3 regions of the Clostridium fessum genome follow, and region 3 is predicted to be linked to each of the others. Evidence: predicted binding sites of a transcription regulator. Region 3 holds the regulator's gene; each other region holds the start of a gene.
The links. The regulator Rex, encoded in region 3, represses fermentation and respiration genes when NADH is low (regulators of the CRP and FNR family bind a similar motif). The targets are predictions, from matches to a motif close to ATTGTTAANNNNTTAACAAT.
Positions count from the first base shown of each region.

Region 1 (6,954 bases), on a different contig from region 3:
TTAAATTTAACTCCGCCTTTGGTATCCGGAACCTGTTTTACACAAACTACAATTTTCACGGTATTTTCACTCCTTATTTTTTTCTTTTTTCTCTAGGACTGAGATTGTTCTGATTTCTCTGCAGACTGAATTATTTTAACAGATCAGCGGAGATAACCATTCTCTGAACCTCAGATGTACCCTCGTAGATCTCAGTGATCTTAGCATCACGCATCATACGCTCTACGTCGTACTCTCTCGTGTAGCCGTAACCACCGTGAAGCTGTACAGCCTTGGTTGTAACTTCCATAGCAACCTCTGCTGCATACAGTTTAGCCATAGCTGCTTCTACAGAATAGGTTTTCTGTGTCTTCTTAGCAACGGCTGCTCTGTAAACAAGGAGCTGAGCTGCTTTAACTTTGGTAGCCATATCTGCCAGCTGGAACTGAGTGTTCTGGAACTGACCGATAGCACGACCAAACTGTTTTCTCTCTTTTACATAATCAACAGTTCTCTCAAGAGCGCCCTCTGCAAGACCAAGTGCCTGGGAAGCGATACCGATACGTCCGCCATCCAGGGTATGCATAGCGATGTGGAAACCTTTGCCCTTCTGGCCAAGCAGGTTCTCTTTCGGGATACGGCAATCTGTGAAGATCAGCTCGTATGTAGCAGATCCACGGATACCCATCTTCTTCTCTTTGGTACCGAAGGTGAAGCCCGGAGTTCCTTTCTCTACGATAAATGCAGAGATCTCTTTTTTCTTTCTGCCCTTTACTTCAACAACGCCTGTTACAGCGATGATAACGTAAATGTCAGCCTCTTTACCATTGGTAATGAAAACTTTGGAGCCGTTTAATACCCACTCGTCGCCGTCTAATACAGCCTTGGTCTGCTGACCCTGAGCATCTGTACCAGCACCCGGCTCAGTAAGACCGAAAGCACCAAGCTTCTCGCCCTTAGCAAGCGGAACCAGGTATTTCTGTTTCTGCTCTTCAGTACCGAAAGTCTGGATCGGATCGCAGCACAGAGATGTGTGTGCAGATACGATAACGCCGGTAGTACCACAAACTTTGGAAAGCTCCTCAACGCACATAGCGTATGTTAACGGATCACAGCCCTGTCCGCCATACTCCTTCGGAACCGGGATGCCCATGAAGCCAAGCTTCTGCATCTTTTTAACGGTTTCCTCCGGGAAGTGCTCTGTCTCGTCAACTTCCTGTGCCAAAGGTTTTACTTCGTTCTCGGCGAAGTCATGGAATAACTTTCTCGCCATTTCATGCTCTTTACTTAATGTAAAATCCATGTGTCTATTCCTCCATCATTTTCTTATATACGCTTAAGAGGCGGCTTTAAGCGCCGCCCCGTTGCGGTTCTTAAAAATCTGGTACTCTATTATGTTTTCATCTGGTCAAGAAGCCAGACTTATGTACATATTAGTTGTACTTGTAGAAGCCTTCGCCAGACTTACGGCCAAGCTTGCCGCCGCGAACCATCTTTCTAAGAAGCGGCTGCGGACGGTACTTCGGGTCACCAGTCTCAGACTGAAGTACTTCCATGATAGCCAGAACAACGTCCAGACCTACCAGGTCGCCCAGTTCAAGCGGTCCCATCGGATGGTTAGCACCCAGCTTCATAGCGGTATCGATACCCTCTACAGAAGCCTCGCCCTCAGCGTAGATACCGATAGCTTCGTTGATCATCGGGATGAGGATACGGTTTACTACGAAACCAGCGCCCTCTTCTACCTGTACCGGGATCTTGCCGATCTCTTCAGAGATCGTCTTAACTTTGTCAACAATCTCTACCGGAGTGTTTAAGCCTGCGATAACCTCAACCAGCTTCATAACCGGAGCCGGGTTGAAGAAGTGCATACCGATAACCGGGCGGTCAAGACCTGCACCGATCTCAGTAATGGACAGAGAAGAGGTGTTGGTAGCGAATACGCAGTCTGCCTTGCAGATAGCGCCCAGCTCTTTAAAGGTCTGTTTTTTGATCTCCATGTTCTCGATTGCTGCCTCAACTACGAGATCGCAGTCGCTGCAGATAGTCTTAACGCCGGTATGGATTCTGGCAAGGATCTTGTCTGCATCCTCTTTTGCCATCTTTCCTTTTGCTACTCTCTTCTCAAAGTTCTTGGAAATTTTCAGTTTGCCGTTGGAAGCAAACTCTTCGTTAATATCACACAGGCATACTTCATATCCATCTACCTGGGCAAATGCCTGAGCGATTCCGGAACCCATGGTTCCTGCACCAATAATACCAACTTTCATGACAAATCCTCCTGAAATTATACAACTATAATTTAACTAACTATCTATTGTTAAACTGCTCCACTTTCCGTTTCTCAAGGAATGCCTGCATACCGTTCTTCTGATCTTCTGTCTCGAAGCATCCGCCAAACAGTTTTTCCTCGATCACGATAGCCTGATCCATATCAGTCTGAAGTCCGTCGTTCATCGCCTTCTTGCTGTTTCTGACAGCGATCGGAGCCATCTTTGCGATAGCGCCTGCCAGCTTCTTCGCAGCCGGCATCAGCTCTTCCTGTGTATAAACAGCATTTACAAGTCCGACACGGTATGCCTCGTCCGCTTTGATGTTGCGGGACGCAAATACCATCTCTTTTGCCTTGCCCGGTCCGATGAGACGTGCGAGTCTCTGTGTACCGCCGAAGCCTGGTGTAATACCAAGACCTACTTCAGGCTGTCCGAATAATGCATTGTCCGAGCAGATACGGATATCACAGCTCATGGCAAGCTCGTTGCCGCCGCCGAGTGCGAAACCGTTTACTGCCGCGATAACCGGAACCGGGAAAGTTTCGATCTTGCGGAAAATATCGTTGCCGAATTTACCGAAGTGCTCGCCCTGCTCCTTGGTCATCACGCTCATAGCAGCGATGTCAGCACCGGCTACGAAAGATTTCTCTCCTGCGCCGGTCAGGATAATTGCACGAATTTCGGAAAGGTCTACTGCATCAAATGCAGCTTCAATATCCTTCAGCACATCCTCGTTTAACGCGTTCAGTGCCTTCGGACGATTAATAGTTATGACTGCGACGTGTCCGTCTACCTCATAGTCTACAAATCCCACTTCCAGTTCCTCCTAAAAAGCTCTTGAATTGAAATACGTAAAACCAGAAACAGCCGGAGCGCCGGGGATAAGCCCCGACGACTCCGGTTCTGCGTCAGAAATTAGTCTCTCTCAACGATCGTTGCGCAGCCCATGCCGCCACCGATACACAGAGTAGCCAGACCCTTCTTAGCGTCACGTTTCTGCATCTCGTATAACAGAGTTGTCAGGATACGGCAGCCAGATGCTCCTACCGGATGTCCGATAGCGATTGCACCGCCGTTTACGTTCAGGATGTCTTTGTTGAAGCCAAGGTCACGAGCTACAGCGATAGACTGAGCTGCGAATGCCTCGTTTGCCTCGATCAGGTCGAAGTCTTCTACCTTCCAGCCTGTCTTCTTCAGAACTTTCTTGGTAGCTGCAACCGGTCCAATACCCATGATGCTCGGATCTACACCGCCCAGAGCGCCTGCTACCCATGTAGCCATCGGTTTGATACCCAGTTCTTTTGCTTTCTCTTCGCTCATAACAACTACAGCTGCTGCACCATCGTTGATGGAGGAAGCGTTACCAGCTGTTACACGTCCGTCTTTCTTGAATGCCGGACGAAGCTTGCCAAGAACCTCTACAGTGGAACCCGGACGCGGACCCTCATCGGTATCTACGATAACAGTCTCTTTTTTCTTCTTAACTTCGATCGGAACGATCTCGTCTTTGAAACGTCCAGCCTCGATAGCTGCGCAAGCCTTCTGCTGGCTAGCTGCTGCAAACTCATCGAGTTCTTCTCTTGTGATACCCCACTGATCGCAGATGTTCTCAGCGGTGATACCCATGTGGTAATCGTTGAATGCATCCCACAGAGCGTCATTTACCATGGTGTCGATCATGGTCGCATTGTTCATACGGTATCCGTAACGAGCCTTCATCAGAGCATACGGAGCTGCGGACATGTTCTCTGCACCACCAGCTACTACGATGTCAGCATCGCCTGCAAGGATCATATCTGCTGCTGCGTTTACAGCATTCAGACCAGAACCGCAAACCACGTTCAGGGTAACTGCCGGAACTTCTACCGGAAGACCAGCTTTCAGAGACATCTGACGTGCTACGTTCTGACCAAGGCCAGCCTGGATAACACATCCCATGTATACGTGATCAACCTGCTCCGGAGCAACGCCTGCTCTCTTCAGAGCCTCCTTGATAACTACGGCACCCATCTCAGCTGCTGGAACAGTACTGAGCTGGCCACCCATGGAACCTACTGCGGTACGGCATGCACTTGCAATTACGACTTTCTTAGACATTGAAAAAATCCTCCTTGAAAATGATCCACCACGTAAATAACACAACTGCAGTAAATAGTAAAATAGTGATAAATATGATAGTGTATTTGTATCTTAACACCCCGCGCGGCTCCTGTCAAATAATTATCAATGGATTTATAAAGATTTAAGATTCTCATTTTTCCGCGTACAATCCACTTATTTCTACATCGTTTTGATCTCCTTTAGGCGGAATGCACAATTTTTTTCTTCCGTTTTCTCAATAAAAGTGGTCTTCTCTGGCATTATAACCAACACGGTATTTTGTTTGTGAATTAATAGACAAACTCATTTCTCTTCCATTTACATATGCTTATATCTGTAATTCATAAATATGAATATGTCGTCATTTTCCCCTATTTTGTCCTCCGCCTCTTTCGTTGACAAGGGGTAGTGGAGATGATACACTGATAAACAACGGGGGATGTCCGAATCACGCATTTGTACGGACTTCTTCATATTATTAAAAAGGACAAGGTGAATAAATATGGATTACAAGAAACTGTATGCAGAAAAGCTGGTTTCCGCTGAAAAAGCTGCTTCCGTCGTTAAATCTGGCGACTGGGTTGACTATGGCTGGACCACCGGCACTCCGGTAGCAGTCGATGCTGCTATCGCAAAACGTCTTCCGGAACTGGAGAATGTAAACTTCCGCGGCGGTATCCTGATGTGGGTACCGGAGATCTTCAAGATCGAAAACCCGGCAGCTCATATGACCTGGAACTCCTGGCACATGAGCGGTATCGAGAGAAAGGCAATCGCACAGGGATTCAGCTTCTATGCTCCGATCCGTTATTCCGAGCTTCCGAGATACTATCGTGAGTCCGCAACCAAACCGGATGTAGCTGTATTTCAGGTCGCTCCGATGGACGAGCACGGTTATTTCAACTTCGGACCAAATGCTTCCCATATGGCAGCCTGCTGCGAGACTTCCAAGGTTGTCATCGTAGAGGTCAATGAAAATATGCCGGTCTGCCTCGGCGGATTTGAGAACGGTGTTCATATCTCCAACGTAGACATGATCGTAGAGGGCAGCAACCCGACCATCGCAGAGATGGGAGGCGGCGCAGCGGCGACTGATGTCGATGAAGCAGTTGCAAAACTGATCGTAGACGAGATCCCGGATGGTGCCTGCTTACAGTTAGGTATCGGCGGTATGCCGAACGCAGTTGGTTCCCTGATTGCGAAATCTGACTTAAAGGATCTGGGTGTTCACACCGAGATGTACGTTGACGCATTCGTTGATATTGCCGCAGCCGGCAAGATCACAGGCGCTCACAAAGCACTGGACAAAGGCCGTCAGGTATACGCATTCGGCGCTGGTACCAAGAAACTGTATGACTACTTAAACAACAACCCGGCCTGCATGAGTGCTCCGGTTGATTACACCAACGACGTCCGCACCATCGCAGCCCTGGACAACTTCATGTCCATCAACAACGCGGTTGACCTCGACCTCTTCGGTCAGGTAAATGCAGAGTCCGCAGGAATCAAGCACATCAGCGGTGCAGGCGGACAGCTTGACTTCGTTCTGGGCGCTTACCTGTCCAAGGGCGGAAAGAGCTTCATCTGCTGCTCCTCCACCTTCAAGAACAAGGCTGGCGAGCTGCAGTCCCGTATTCTCCCGACCTTAAATCAGGGTTCCATCGTAACCGATACACGTGCAAACCTGCACTACCTGGTAACTGAGTACGGTAAAGTAAACTTAAAGGGTCTTGCAACCTGGCAGAAATGCGAAGCTATCATCTCCGTTGCACATCCGCAGTTCCGCGATCAGCTGATTAAGGAAGCTGAGAAGATGCATATCTGGAGACAGAGCAATAAGATCTGATAAGAACTCAAGATCTGATAAAATCGGCAGAATTCGGAGACAAACTCCAGCAAACCATCTATGGTATCTGAGACTCCCGGTTCTCCGATACATCAGATACGTTTATTTTCTAAAAAAAGTGCTTTTCCTCTCAAGAAATTTTCTTCGAGAAGAAAGGCACTTTTTTATTTATACTTTTTTTCTTATAGTTTTTGTTCTACAAGTCTCTGTCTACCATCCGCTACTGTTCCAGAGACTTCCACCGGAAGTTCGGAATCACATCCGACCACTTATTAATTCCGATGATTGATTTTGCAAAATTCGAAGTTTCCAGCGTGTATCTCTTCTGATCAATGTCGTGGAAAACTCTCCAGAGCTTTCGATCCTTTACCGCTACAATCTCATTGCCCTGATTCATATCACAGGACCACAGACCGAAGCTTAAGCCTGCCCTTACCTCTGACGGCGCATCGACCTGACGACTCAGAATGTACGCGTCGATATACGGGTTACTGTCCACGATATAGTAAGAATATGCAAATGCCGCCGCCTGGATATCCGACACATCGCCGCGCGTCAGACTCTGTGCAGTAAATCCTTCCTCTGTCAGAATGACATGGCGCACCTCGCCAGATGCTGTCTTCATCGAATCCTGATTCAGATAATCGGTCAGTACATGCAGGTTTGCAAAGTTGACAATCGGTGAATCTGCACTCTCGGTTACCAGCCCCGTTGCCGGATCATCCCAGAATTCCGGTTCCGTCATCGGGTACGGAT
Region 1 is NZ_JAQEQF010000007.1:64,332-71,285, reverse strand. Features, by position in the region: gene PG862_RS10105 (electron transfer flavoprotein subunit beta/FixA family protein) at 1-59, opposite strand, end outside; gene PG862_RS10100 (acyl-CoA dehydrogenase) at 131-1,282, opposite strand; gene PG862_RS10095 (3-hydroxyacyl-CoA dehydrogenase NAD-binding domain-containing protein) at 1,413-2,249, opposite strand; gene PG862_RS10090 (enoyl-CoA hydratase-related protein) at 2,290-3,066, opposite strand; gene PG862_RS10085 (acetyl-CoA C-acetyltransferase) at 3,168-4,349, opposite strand; gene PG862_RS10080 (butyryl-CoA:acetate CoA-transferase) at 4,855-6,198, shown strand; gene PG862_RS10075 (DUF5722 domain-containing protein) at 6,419-6,954, opposite strand, start outside.
Region 1: a site for Rex is predicted at 4,461-4,480, ahead of PG862_RS10085 (acetyl-CoA C-acetyltransferase). Genes of this name have one in related genera too.

Region 2 (6,954 bases), on a different contig from region 3:
GCAAAGGTCGCGGGTTCGAATCCCGTTGTCTCCATGATAGAGAAAGCTTAGAAAATGAGGATTTTTCCTTTGTTTTTTAGGCTTTCTTGTTTTTTTTGGAAAGTTTAAAACGAAACAAAGGAGCCGGCTTTAGGAATATGTTTTCAGGAAAAGTATTATACGAAATAACACACGGACTTTCAGAATGGATGAATTTGCCGCACATTTTTTTCTAAAAGAACTTTCAAAAAAATTCAAAAAAATAAAAAAAGCTCTTCCATTTTGAACTACCCTATGTTATAATAAATTCACTTGTGAGTCAGAAAGACAAGCAAGCGGGCATGGCGGAATTGGCAGACGCGCCAGATTTAGGTTCTGGTACGAGAGTGTGCAGGTTCAAGTCCTGTTGCCCGCACTAGAAATTACGCAGAAGTGGCGGAATTGGCAGACGCGCACGGTTCAGGTCCGTGTGATGGCAACATCATGAGGGTTCAAGTCCCTTCTTCTGCATGATTAGCTGCAGAACCTGAGTGCAGCGTGGAACTCCCAGAGATGATTTCTCCGGGAGTTTTTCTTTTTCTATAAAAGGAATCAAAAAGGGGCAGACGCGCAAGCGAAAGCCCCTTTTGTAATTCGGATTTGTAATATAAATCAAAAAATTAGAATTTCTGAAATTCTTCTACATTTATTACAAATACGGTTGCTCCGCCGACTTTCATGTTCATCGGAACGGTCATATTGACGGTCGGGCAGCAGTTTCCGGCCATGGTCGGCGGCGTGTATACAAGCTGCTCGCGGGCACCGGACATTTTTTTGATGATGGAGATGGCGTCCTCGACGCGTTCATCTTCGACACCGAGCATCAGGGTTGTACTTTTCTTTTTCAGAAAGCCGCCCATCGTGGAAAGCTTGGTGACAAAGAAGGAGTGCTGGTTTAATTCATATACTAAATCATCGGCGTCCTCACTGCCAATGATTGCGATAATCATTTTCATAAGCGGTACCTCCTGAAAAATTTTCTATTATTGTACCATTAATTTATGAAAATGGAAATAAAAAAATGAGAAATTTATGTTAAAATATAAATGATTATGATTGCTTGCAGGTGAGAATTTTTTGGACTGAAAATTCCATCTGCCGCAGGAATGGTGGCAGATTTGCGGGATGAGAGAAAGGCAGAAGTATGATTCGAAATATAGTATTTGATATGGGAATGGTTTTACTGGAGTATGATCCGGTCAAGGTGTGCTGGGAGTACACAGATAATCCGGAGGATGTGGAGTGGATGCGCCGCGAATTGTTTGATTCGAAGGAGTGGTCGCTTTTAGACGAGGGAACGCTGACGGATGCACAGGCGCTGGAGCGGGTGCAGAAACGCCTGCCAAATGAACATTTGCGCTGGCTGGCGAAGGAAAGTCTGGAACACTGGCATGAGTACAACATCTGGGCAAAGCCGGGGATGGGAGAGCTGGTGAAGGAACTGAAAGAAAAGGGCTGCGGCATCTACCTCTGCTCGAATTGTTCCGTGCGCCTGCGTGTGTTCGAGTATGAGATTCCGGGCATTGAATATTTTGATGGCACGCTTGTCTCAGCGGAGGAGAAGCTGGCGAAGCCGAATCCGGCGATCTATGAGAGATTGTTTGAAAAATTTCATCTCAAAGCGGAAGAATGCTTTTTCATCGATGACCGTCAGGATAACATCGATAGCGCGAAGGGCTGCGGCATGGATGGTTACTGTTTTGCGGACGGGAATGTGGAGAGGCTGCGGGCGTACATGGAGGAGATGGAAATATTATAGAAAAGCAGTGCAAGGTGGCCGATAAAAAGATTATTTTCCTAAAAAACACCGGGAGAGTCATAAGCTGATGAAAAGAAAGTGAAAAGGTTTTGGAATCAGGCACTTATGGTCTAAAAAAAATACAAAATCAGCAAGAAATTTGATTGATAATAATATCACAATATGAGATAATGAAGAAGAATGGGGAAAGATGCATTTTTAGTAAATTCCCCTGGAAGATGCATGTGAACAGGCAGTTTTTTGACCGGGAATCTCCGGTGAAAGGCTGCGTCTGTTTTATAACGGATAGTGAGGAGGTCATTATATGAGAGTATCGATTTGTATCGGAAGTGCCTGTCATCTGAAAGGATCCCGTGAGGTAATCCAGAAGCTGCAGAAGCTGGTTTCAGAGAATCATCTGGACAGTGAGGTAGATTTAAATGGAGATTTCTGCAGCGGCAACTGCCGTAAAGGTGTCTGTGTGACGATAGACGGAGAACTGTATTCCGTAAAACCGGAGACAACCGAAGAATTTTTCCAGAAGGAGATTCTGGGACGCCTGAACGCGTAATCGTTTACATATAACGGCAAAAAGAGAGGGAGAGTCTATGCCGATTATTGATTTTAAGGCGACGATGTGTAAGCATTGTTATAAATGTGTGCGGGGCTGCGAAGTGAAATCAATCATGATCCGGGATGGTCATGCATATATCATGCCAAATCGCTGTATTCTCTGTGGGCAGTGCCTTTTGAACTGCCCACAGTCGGCAAAACGTGTTCCGAGCGAACTTTCCAAGGTCAAAAAGCTGATTGAGAGCGGCGCACCGGTCATTGCATCGCTGTCGTCTTCCTATATGGGGGTTCTGCCGTATAAAAAGCGGGGGCAGGTCAAGTCAGCATTAAAAAAGCTGGGATTTACGAATGTTTGTGATGCGGCGGAGGGCGCCGCGCTGGCGACGGAAGAGTATGTCCGTTTATTAGAGCAGGGCGAGATGAAAAATATCATCACAACTGCCTGTCCGAGTATCGTGAACCTGATTGAGATTCATTATCCGGAACTCATCAAATATCTGGCACCGGTGCTGATTCCGTCGGGGATCCATACGCGCATGCTGTATGCGGAGTTTGGCGAGGCGGCGAAGGTAGTCGTGATCGGACCGTGTATCGCGGAAAAAGAGAAAAACAGGGTTGTGAAGCCGGATGCAGTCCTCACATTTGAGGATTTAAAACAGTGGCTGTCAGAGGAACAGATCGAGATCGAAGCATGTGAGGAAGAACCGTTCGAGGATCGTGAACCGGGCGCGAACCTGCGTTATCCGGTCAGCGGCGGACTGCTCACGGCGGTGACGGCGACCCAGAAGAAACCGGACAAATATCGCAAGTTCTACGTCAGCGGCGTGAAGGACTGCCTGGATGTCTGTGAGGCGATGAAAACCGGCGAGGTGGCTGGCTGTTTCATCGAGATGAATGCCTGTCATGGAGGCTGTGTCAATGGACCATCCACGGCGACCTCAGTGTCGAGTTTTAAAGTTAAGCTGGATCTGGAAGCGATGCTTCCGAAGGAACCGGCAGATCTATCCCTGATGCATGAGGCGGCGCGCCAGGTGGAGGTTCACCGGACGTTTGCGGATCGTTCCCAGAAGGAGCCGATTCCGACCGAGGAAGAGATCCGGGAGATCTTGAAAAAGACGGGCAAGACGACACCAGAGCAGGAATTAAACTGCGGTGCGTGCGGTTATCCGACCTGCCGGGAGAAGGCGATCGCCGTTTTCCAGAAAAAGGCGGAGGTCGATATGTGTATTCCGTACCTGCATGACCGGGCTCAGTCGCTGTCTCATCTGGTGATGGATACGTCCCCGAACCTGATCATGATCATCGACGATGATATGCGGATCCGGGAGTGCTCTGTGGCAGCAGAAATGTATTTCGGCGTCAAACCGGAGGCGATCAAGGGAAAACCGCTGGAGGACTTTATCAACGCCGAGGATGTCCGCGAGGTATTCCGGACGCACACAAGCGTCCACAGCCGGAAGGTGATCTATCCGGATCGGAATCTTGTGACGCTTCAAAACATTGCGTATATCGATGACGGCAATTTTGTCATTGCCACGATCATTGATGTGACGCGCGAGGAAAAACAGGCAAAACAGGAATATGCCAAGAAAAAGGCGACCATTGATCTGGCACAGAATGTCATTTACAAACAGATGATGGTTGCACAGAATATTGCCGGACTCCTGGGTGAGACGACGGCGGAGACGAAGACAACCCTGATGAAGCTTTGTTCCCTGATTGACGATGAGAGCGAAAGTGAGGTCCGATAAATGGGAGTAACCGTAGATGTCACGTTTAAAAGTCTGAATAAGTATTCAGAGATCCTGTGCGGCGATACGGTAGAGTGCCTGAAAACGGAAGATTCGGACGTTATCATTCTGGCGGATGGCATGGGAAGCGGCGTCAAGGCGAATATTCTTTCGACGCTTACGGCAAAGATTCTGGGTACGATGTTTTTAAATGGAGCCACGCTGGAGGAATGTGTGGAGACGATTGTGCAGACGCTTCCGATCTGTCAGACGAGACAGGTGGCGTATGCGACGTTCTCGATTCTCCAGATTTTCAACAACGGCGAGGTATATTTAGTTGAATATGATAACCCGCGATGCATTTTTTTGCGCTGTGGTCATGTGGTGGAGCTGCAGAAATACAAGCGTCTCGTCAAGGACAAGGAGATCAGCGAGTGCCGGTTCCAGGTTCAGAAGGGTGATGCGCTGGTACTTGTCAGCGACGGCGTGACGCACGCGGGAGTCGGAAAGAGCGGCAAATATAAATTTGGCTGGCCGTGGGAGTCGGTGGCAGAGTTTGTTTCGGAACAATGCCTGACCTCTCTTTCGTCGGCACGTATGGCGGCGGCACTCTGTGCGGAATGCAGCCAGATTTACGAGGGAAAACCGGGCGATGATACGACGGTTGTGGTAGCTCGGATCATTGACCGGAAACCGGTCAACCTGATGACGGGACCGCCGCTCGACCGCAACGACGATGAGACGATCACGGCGGATTTTATGAAAGATGAGTCGGCAAAGCACATTGTATCGGGCGGAACCAGCGCGACGATCCTGTCGCGGGAGCTGGGACGACCGCTGCGGGTATCAATGGATTACAGCGACCCGGATATTCCGCCGATCGCTTTTATGGAAGGCATCGATCTGGTGACGGAGGGAGTCCTGACGCTGCGGAAAGCGATCGAACTTCTGAAACGCTATCTGATCGAATGCGATTTAAGTTCTGAGTTTTTCAGCGAGTTGGACAAGAAAAATGGTGCGTCCATGATCGCGAAGATTTTGATAGAAGACTGCACGGAATTACATATGTTTGTGGGAACGGCGGCGAACAGCGCCTACCAGAATCCAGGGCTGGCGTTTGATCTGGGAATCCGCCAGAACCTGGTCAAACAGCTAAAAGAAGCAGTCGAAGGTATGGGAAAGAAAGTTACGGTAACGTATTATTAATAAGGAGGATAAAACATGGTAACGAATGACGCGACAATTCTGCGCATCAAACATGAGATACTTTATGAGGTAGCAAAGCTTGCCTGGAATGATCAGTTAGAGGACGGAAGAGACGATATTCCGTACAAAATCAGCCCTGGTCCGCAGGCACAGTACCGCTGCTGTGTATACAAGGAGAGAGAGATTGTCCGCCAGAGAATCCGTCTGGCAGAAGGTAAATGTCCGTCTGACCGCAATACAAACAACGTCGTACAGGTTATCAATGCAGCCTGTGAGGAGTGCCCGATTGCGTCCTACACAGTCACCGATAACTGCCGTAAATGTATGGGTAAAGCCTGCCAGAACTCCTGTCCGTTTGGAGCGATCAGCATGGGAAATACCAAGGCGCACATCGACCCGGATAAATGCCGCGAGTGCGGAAAGTGTTCCCAGGCATGCCCATACAATGCGATTGCCCATCTGGAGCGCCCGTGTAAGAAGGTCTGCCCAGTGGATGCGATTACCTACGATGAGTATGGTGTATGTGTGATCGATGAGAAAAAATGTATCCAGTGTGGCGCCTGCATCCATTCCTGCCCGTTCGGTGCGATCGGTTCCAAGACCTTCATGGTCGATGTGATCCGCCTGATCAACGCAGGCAAAAAGGTCGTAGCGATGCTGGCACCGGCGACCGAAGGCCAGTTTGGACCGGACATCACGTTTGCAAGCTGGAAAACAGCTTTAAAGAAGATTGGATTTGCAGATATGATCGAGGTTGGTCTGGGCGGCGATATGACCGCGGCAGCCGAGGCAGAAGAGTGGGCGGAAGCTTACAAAGAGGGCAAGAAGATGACGACCTCCTGCTGTCCGGCATTTGTCAACATGATCAAACAGCATTTCCCACAGCTGCTTGACAATATGTCCACGACGGTTTCCCCGATGTGTGCGGTCTCCCGTATGCTGAAGGCGCAGGATCCGGAGGTTGTCACTGTCTTTATCGGACCGTGTATCGCGAAGAAGAGCGAGACGCTGGATCTGAATATCCAGGGCAATGCGGACTATGCGATGACTTACGGAGAGATCCGTGCGATGATGCGGGCGAAAGATGTAAATCTGGAGCCGGAAGAGAACAGTATGCAGGAAGCCAGTGTATTTGGAAAACGCTTCGGCAACGGCGGCGGCGTAACAGCGGCGGTATTAGAATGTCTGAAGGAGTCTGGTGAGAATACCGATATCAAGGTAGCGCGCTGCAACGGTGCGGCTGAGTGTAAGAAAGCCCTTCTTCTTCTGAAAGTGGGACGTCTGCCGGAGGACTTCATCGAGGGTATGGCGTGCGTCGGCGGCTGTGTCGGCGGACCGAGCAAGCACAAAGCCGAGCTGGAGGCGAAGAAGTCGAGAGACAAACTCATCGCCGAGGCAGATGCAAGAGAAGTACATGAGAACCTGAAGGCGTATGATATGTCGTCGTTCTCGATGCATCGGCATTGATGTGGGATACCCTTGGGAGAATGTGGCTGAGATAAAATAAATAGGAATTTATATATGAGTTAGTGGGAAAGTGCCTGCTCTGGAAAATGAAATTTCGGATATGAATTTTATTTTCTGGGGCGGGCGTTTTTCGTTGTGAAAATTCCAAAAGAGTTCTTGCATTTAGAGAATAGATGTGTTAGACTTAATATATCTTATCGAAATGAACTGCGGTCGCAGGTG
Region 2 is NZ_JAQEQF010000006.1:178,217-185,170, forward strand. Features, by position in the region: tRNA gene PG862_RS09625 (tRNA-Ala) at 1-34, shown strand, start outside; tRNA gene PG862_RS09630 (tRNA-Leu) at 315-394, shown strand; tRNA gene PG862_RS09635 (tRNA-Leu) at 406-489, shown strand; gene PG862_RS09640 (cyclic-di-AMP receptor) at 639-974, opposite strand; gene PG862_RS09645 (HAD family hydrolase) at 1,163-1,777, shown strand; gene PG862_RS09650 ((2Fe-2S) ferredoxin domain-containing protein) at 2,082-2,327, shown strand; gene PG862_RS09655 ([Fe-Fe] hydrogenase large subunit C-terminal domain-containing protein) at 2,365-4,080, shown strand; gene PG862_RS09660 (SpoIIE family protein phosphatase) at 4,081-5,265, shown strand; gene PG862_RS09665 (4Fe-4S dicluster domain-containing protein) at 5,281-6,732, shown strand.
Region 2: a site for Rex is predicted at 1,920-1,939, ahead of PG862_RS09650 ((2Fe-2S) ferredoxin domain-containing protein). Genes of this name have one in related genera too.

Region 3 (6,954 bases):
CGGCAGGTAACGATGCGTTTGCGGACACCCCGGCGCAGGGCAAGGAAGAAAATCAAGTTTACAGGTTCGGCACCGAAAATAATGCCAATGATATAACGGAGACAGAGGCATCGGCGGCAGAAAGTGGCGCGGCTGGTTTTGAAAATAAAGAAATGTATCTGTATGAGGGCGAGTGGGTCGGAGACGGCGAGGACTGGCAGTACCGCCTGACGGATGGCAGCTTTTTGAAAGCGTCCTGGCTGAAATCGAATGGTCACTGGTATTATCTGGGAAAAAGCAGCTATATGCAGCGGGGACTCCGGAAAATCGGCACAAACCGTTATTATTTCGCCGAGAGCGGCGCGATGATGACTGGCTGGATTTATGAGGAAGAGACGGATCAGTGGTATCATGCAAACGAGGATGGGGCACTGACGACCGGCTGGTATCAGGCAGGAAATGCCTGGTATTGGTTTGATTCCAAATGTGTTATGTTCAGCGGCGGAAACCGGATGGTAAACGGGCATAAATATTATTTCTTTGACAATGGTCAGATGGCGGCGGATCAGTACGTGGAACTCAACTACTACGATGCAAATGGACTGCGCGACCGGACGCATGATGTGCGTTTGATGGGAAAACGGCGTCCGTCGGACAGTGAAAAAGAACAGATTACGAAAGAACTGGCAGGCGTGCCAAGAGAGTGGATCAAACGATTTGCAGAATCAGGCTGGGAGCTGATGTACTACACAGACAAGGCATACTTCTCAGCGCCGAAAACAGAGCAGGGTATCTATTTTGTCAATTATGATACAGATGTGCATTACAAGAAAATCAAATTTTCTAAACCGCAGGGGCTTGCGATGGCATTCGGCGAGTTCGCTGCGTCGGAACTAAGCGACGAAGAAACCTCACGTGCCCTGACGGATTTCGAGCGATATCTGGCTGGCAGTGGACTGGTGCAGCCGCTTCCATCCTACTTTGACGATAAGTCGGAGATGCAGTTCGGCAGCTTTTTCGCCGCCTGCTGTGACGAAGATGTCCGAGCTGACATCCGAAAAAACAGTCCGGAATTATACAAATATGTCGTAAAGTTAGGATTCTGGCAGGAAGGACAAAAACCAGACGAAGCCGAACGGGTCGAGATGAACTCTGATCCGGAATTTGCCGGAAATGGAGCCGGACCGGCTGGGGATGAATCTTTAAAGGCTAAGAGTGGTCCGGCATCGGAAGTGCCGTAAGAAAACGTGGTGGCAGCAGGAATTTGCCGTATGTAAATGCAAAGCCGCGGCAAATTCCGTTACTGGGCACGTATGCGTGAACAGTAACCACTACTCTGCCAATTCCTCCCACTTCTCATACAATCCCTCTAACTTTGCATTCAGTTCTTCCTTCTCTTTATTCAGTTTCATCAAACGCGGAACATCGGAAAAGACAGTCTCATCGCAGAGAAGCGCATCGATCTCCTGATCGCGGGTTTCAAGGGTGTGGATTTCTTCCTCGACGCGTTTCAATTCATTCTGTTTCTTACGAAGCCGCGTCTGTTCTTCCTTCTGTTGTTTCCAGTCCAATTTGCCGGAGGAAGCGCTGGCTGCCGACTGAACTGCAGCGGTCACGGCAGAAGCGGACGAAGCAGCAGAGGTACCAGTGCCATTTCCAGAAAGAGCAGTCGGATTTGCGCCTGCCGCAGCGGTCAGATGGCTGGAAGTCCCTGTGTTTCTGGCTCCGGAAGATTTTGCAGAGCGGTTGGCTGCCTGTGCGGCGGAAGCCAGATAGGCTTTCTCCTGCGTCGCCTTCTTTTCCAGATAATAATCGTAGTTTCCAATATAATTAATCAGTGTTCCCATCGTCAGATCGAGAATCCGGGTCGCAGTTTTGTTGATGAAATATCGGTCATGGGAGACGTAGAGAACGGTTCCGGTGTAATGAACCAGCGCGTTTTCCAGAATCTCCTTCGAGGCGATATCCAGATGGTTGGTCGGCTCATCGAGGATCAGGAAGTTCGCCTCCGAGAGCATCAGCTTCGCCAGGGAAACACGCCCGCGTTCGCCGCCGCTCAGATCACGGATGCGCTTAAAGACATCGTCGCCGGTGAAGAGAAATGCCGCCAGCACATTTCGGATCTGCGTGTTGTTCATATCCGGGTAGGTGTCCTGCAGCTCGTCAAAGAGCGTCTTGTCCATGTGCAGAACCTGGTGTTCCTGATCGTAGTAACCGATATGCACCTTGGAACCTAACCGGATCTCGCCGTTGTCCGGGGTCAGAAGACCGTTGATCATCTTGAGGATTGTGGTCTTGCCGGTCCCATTGTTGCCGATGATGGCGATGCGCTCGCCGCGTTTTATCTCAAAGTTCAGATCCGTGAAGAGTGTCATGCCGTCGAAACTCTTGGCAAGCTCACGGACGGAGAGAACGTCATTTCCGCTGGTGACGCACGGTTCCAGAGTAATGTGCATCGCGTCGTTGATTTCGGTCGGTTTTTCCAGAAGATCCATCTTGGAAAGCATTTTTTCACGGCTCTCGGCGCGCTTGATGGATTTCTCACGGTTAAAGGATTTGAGTTTGGTGATAACCTCCTCCTGATGGCGGATCTCCTGCTGCTGGTTTAAGTAAGCCTTGAGCACACCGGCGCGGATGATCGCTTTTTTCTCGCTGTAGGCGGTGTAATTGCCCTGGAAAGAGGTGGCGATGCCGCCGTCCAGCTCGACGATCTTGGTCACGACGCGGTCCAGAAAATAGCGGTCGTGGGCGACGATGATGACCGTCCCGGCGTAGTTCATCAGATAGGTTTCCAGCCACGCGATGGATTCCATGTCGAGGTGGTTGGTCGGCTCGTCCAAAAGGATGATATCCGGTTTGGAGAGCAGGAGCTTACCGAGGGAGACGCGCGTTTTCTGACCGCCTGAAAGTTCGGAAACCGGTTTGGAAAATTCTTCCTCGACAAAGCCGAGTCCCTTTAAGACACCGGTGATTTCACTCTGCCATGCGTAGCCGTTTAAAAGTTCAAATTCATGGTTTAAGCGGCTGTAAGTGTTGAGCATCGTCTCGAGCTTTTCGCCCTCGGTGTGCTTCATCTGGAGTTCCAGCGTGCGGATCTGCTGTTCCATTTCCAGAATCGGACGTTTGACCTCCAGAAGAGAGTCATAAATGGTGGTCTGGCTGTGCAGATCCTGGTGCTGTGCCAGGTAACCGAGGGTTTTGCCCTTGGCGATGGTCACGGAGCCCTCGTCTGCTGCGAGTTCTCCGACAATTATTTTTAAAAGAGTCGATTTACCGGCTCCGTTGATGCCGACGATGGCGGCTTTTTCGTGATCTTCTACATGAAACGATACGTGTTTGAGGATTTCCTCTGTACCGAATGCTTTTGAAATATTGCTGCAAGATAAAATCATAGATTCCTCCTGTGGTTGTATCCATGTATTTCGGTTAAAAATATACCGTCAATCTCAAATTATAATATAAATAAAGAAGCAATGCAAGAATGAGAACGGTTAATGGCTGTTTCTGGTCAGAAAATTTTGCGAAATACAATGTAAAATCCCTCATATGAAATAAAAAAATTGACAATTATTTATCATATGACTATAATAAATTTATCAGATTGTCCGAAGGTTTGCGTAAACCATATGGACAACGTTAGAGGAAAGAAAGGTGGAAGAAAGCCGTGGAACAGAAAGAGATATCTAAAGCGGTCATTTCTAGGCTACCCAGATACTATCGTTACTTGGGCGAATTGCTCGAGGAGGGAGTAGAGAGAATCTCATCGAATGATTTGAGTATCCGCATGAAGGTGACAGCGTCCCAGATTCGTCAGGATCTGAATAATTTCGGCGGATTTGGTCAGCAGGGATATGGTTATAATGTAAAGTATTTATATTCGGAGATTGCCCGGATTCTGGGAATTGACCGTCAGCATAACCTAATTATTATCGGTGCGGGAAATCTGGGTCAGGCGATCGCGAATTATACGAATTTTGAGCGGCGTGGTTTTTTAATCAAAGGTATGTTTGATGTGAATCCGCGTCTAGTCGGTCTGGTAGTCCGTGGAGTGGAGATCCGCGGTATTGAAGATTTGGAGCAGTTTATCAAGGACAATGAAGTGCAGATCGCAGCGCTGACGATTCCGAAGTCGAAAGCGCCGGAGATTGCGGATCGGCTTGTCAAAGCCGGAATCAAGGCGATCTGGAATTTTGCCCATACAGATTTACAGGTTCCAGATGACGTTGTGGTGGAAAATGTCCATCTGTCGGAGAGCCTGATGCGCCTTTCTTACCGCGTATGCAGCATGCAGGATCAGAAAGCGAGAGAAGAAGCGCAGAGAAAGCAGGAAGAGGCAGCTGGTGCCGGAGAAACAAAATGATCGTCGGAATTGGTACGGATCTGATAGAGATAGAGCGAATCAAAAAAGCCTGTGAAAAAGAGGCTTTTTTGGTGCGTGTATATACAGAAGAAGAGCGTCGGCAGGCTGGGGGGAAGGTGTCCCGGCTCGCCGGCGATTTTGCGGTAAAAGAGGCAGTCTCGAAGGTGTTTGGAACAGGCTTTCGGGGCTTTGGACTGCTGGATATAGAAGTGCTCCGGGACGAGCTTGGAAAACCGTGGGTGCGGCTTCACGGGGGAGCAAAGAAACTTGCGGACAGCCTAAAAATCACCCGGATTCACGTGTCGATCACGAATACAGGCAGTCTTGCATCCGCTTACGCAGTCGGAGAGGGGGAATGGAAATGAGACGTCTGGTGACAGGAAAACAGATGAAAGAGATAGATGGATATGCAATCCGGAAAGTGGGGATACCCTCTCTGGTACTGATGGAGCGAGCGGCGCTGGCGGTTGCAGACGAGATAGAAAAACGGTATGGAAAGCTTTCAGGGCAGAGGCTTCTGGTATTTTGCGGAACGGGCAATAACGGTGCGGACGGCGCGGCGCTGGCTAGGATTCTCTTTCTGCGCGGCGCGCTTCCGACGGTGCTCACGGTCGGTGACAAGGCGCACTGGACGGGGGAGATGACCTGTCAGGTGGCGATTGACCGGAATCTGGGGATCCCGGTGGAGGCGTTTGAAAATTATGTGCCGGGGCATGTGGAGATCATGGTGGATGCGATCTTTGGTGTGGGTCTTTCCAGAGAGGTCGGCGGTGAATTTGCCGAGGCGATCCGTTTTATGCGTGAGCAAGAGCCAAAGGCGGTAGTTGCGGTTGATATTCCGTCCGGCGTCAGCTCAGAGACAGGGGCGGCGCTTGGCGAGGCAGCTGAGGCGGATCTGACCGTTACTTTCGGCTATGAGAAGCTGGGAATGGTGTTCTATCCGGGACGGAAGCTGTGCGGCGAGATTGTGATTGCCGACATCGGGTTTCCGGCGTATACAAAATATGAAGGGCATACCTATTTTGCCTATGATCCGGAGGATCGGAGCCAGATCCCGAAACGGCGGGCAGACGCCAACAAGGGAACGTATGGAAAAATCCTGATCGCAGCCGGTTCGGAGGGAATGTGCGGCGCAGCGTATTTGAGCGCCCTGGCTGCGTACCGGATGGGCGCAGGACTTGTGAAGATCCTGACCGTCCGGGCAAATGTGCCGATTCTGCAAAATCTCCTTCCGGAGGCGATCCTGACGCCGTATGATCCGGAACAGGCACAGACAGATCCGGCAGGTTTTAAGAGCCTGGTGGAACAGGAGTGCGGCTGGGCGAGCGCGATCGTGCTGGGACCGGGACTGGGAAAGGAAGCCCATGTCGCAAGTCTGGTGCAGAACGTGCTGCTTTCCGCCTATGTGCCGATCATTGTGGATGCGGATGGATTAAATGCTGTCGCACAGCATCCGCATTTGTCCGGGTATTTTACGGAAAATGTGATCGTTACTCCGCATCTGGGAGAGATGGCGCGTCTGACGGGACGTTCGATTGAGGAACTGAAACGGGATCTGGTCGAGTCAGCGGTGCGGTATGGCGAAGAAAAAGGCGTGACCTGCGTGCTCAAGGATGCCGTGACGGTGACGGCGGGGCGCGATGGCAATGTGTATATCGGCGACAGCGGCTGCGCCGCGATGGCAAAGGGCGGTTCCGGCGATGTGCTGACCGGTGTGATTGCCGGGCTTCTGGCGCTGGGATTTTCAGAGGATGAAGCGGCGGCGCTCGGTGTGTTCCTGCACGGAAGAGCCGGGGCGGCAGCTGCCTGTAAAAAGGGAGAGCATTCCGTGCTGGCAAGAGATATCGCGGACTGTCTGCTTGAAAAGATAGATTGAAAATAAAAAGGAAGACAAAAAGATGGAAAAAGCATATACAATGGCAGAAGAACCATATACCCGGATTTATGCGCGGATTGACCTGGATGCGATTGTGAAAAATATGGAGGCGATGCGCGAAAATCTTCCGGCAAAAACGAAGATGATCGGCGTGGTTAAGACGGATGGTTACGGTCACGGGGCTGTCCCGGTGGCGAAGACGATCGCGCCGTTTGTCTGGGGCTATGCGGTGGCAACCTTGGAGGAAGGACAGAACCTGCGCCGCCACGGCATTGACAAACCGATTCTGGTGCTTGGCAGCACGCACCCGCGGCATTTTGCGGAATTGATTGAGGACGATATCCGTCCAGCGATCTTTGAGGAAGATAAGGCAGAGCTGCTCTCAAAACTTGCGGTTTCGATGGGAAAGACGGCAAAAATGCATATTGCGCTCGATACCGGCATGGGACGAATCGGATTTCACCCGGATGAAAATAGCCTGAAAGAGATAGAGCGGATTGCAAAGCTTCCGGGCATTGAGATCGAGGGAATGTTTACACATTTTGCGCGTGCTGACGAGGCGGATAAGGCATTTACCCATTTACAGTATGAGCGCTACCAGAAATTCCATGAAGGTCTGGAAGCTGCAGGCGTTCATATTCCGATGTGCCACTGTGCGAACAGCGCGGCGATCATGGAACTGCCGCGGATGGGACTGGATGCGGCGAGAGCCGGTATCACGGTATACGGTCTGTATCCG
Region 3 is NZ_JAQEQF010000012.1:88,271-95,224, reverse strand. Features, by position in the region: gene PG862_RS13735 (N-acetylmuramoyl-L-alanine amidase family protein) at 1-1,220, shown strand, start outside; gene PG862_RS13730 (ABC-F family ATP-binding cassette domain-containing protein) at 1,311-3,371, opposite strand; gene PG862_RS13725 (redox-sensing transcriptional repressor Rex) at 3,644-4,339, shown strand; gene acpS (holo-ACP synthase) at 4,336-4,704, shown strand; gene PG862_RS13715 (NAD(P)H-hydrate dehydratase) at 4,695-6,215, shown strand; gene alr (alanine racemase) at 6,238-6,954, shown strand, end outside.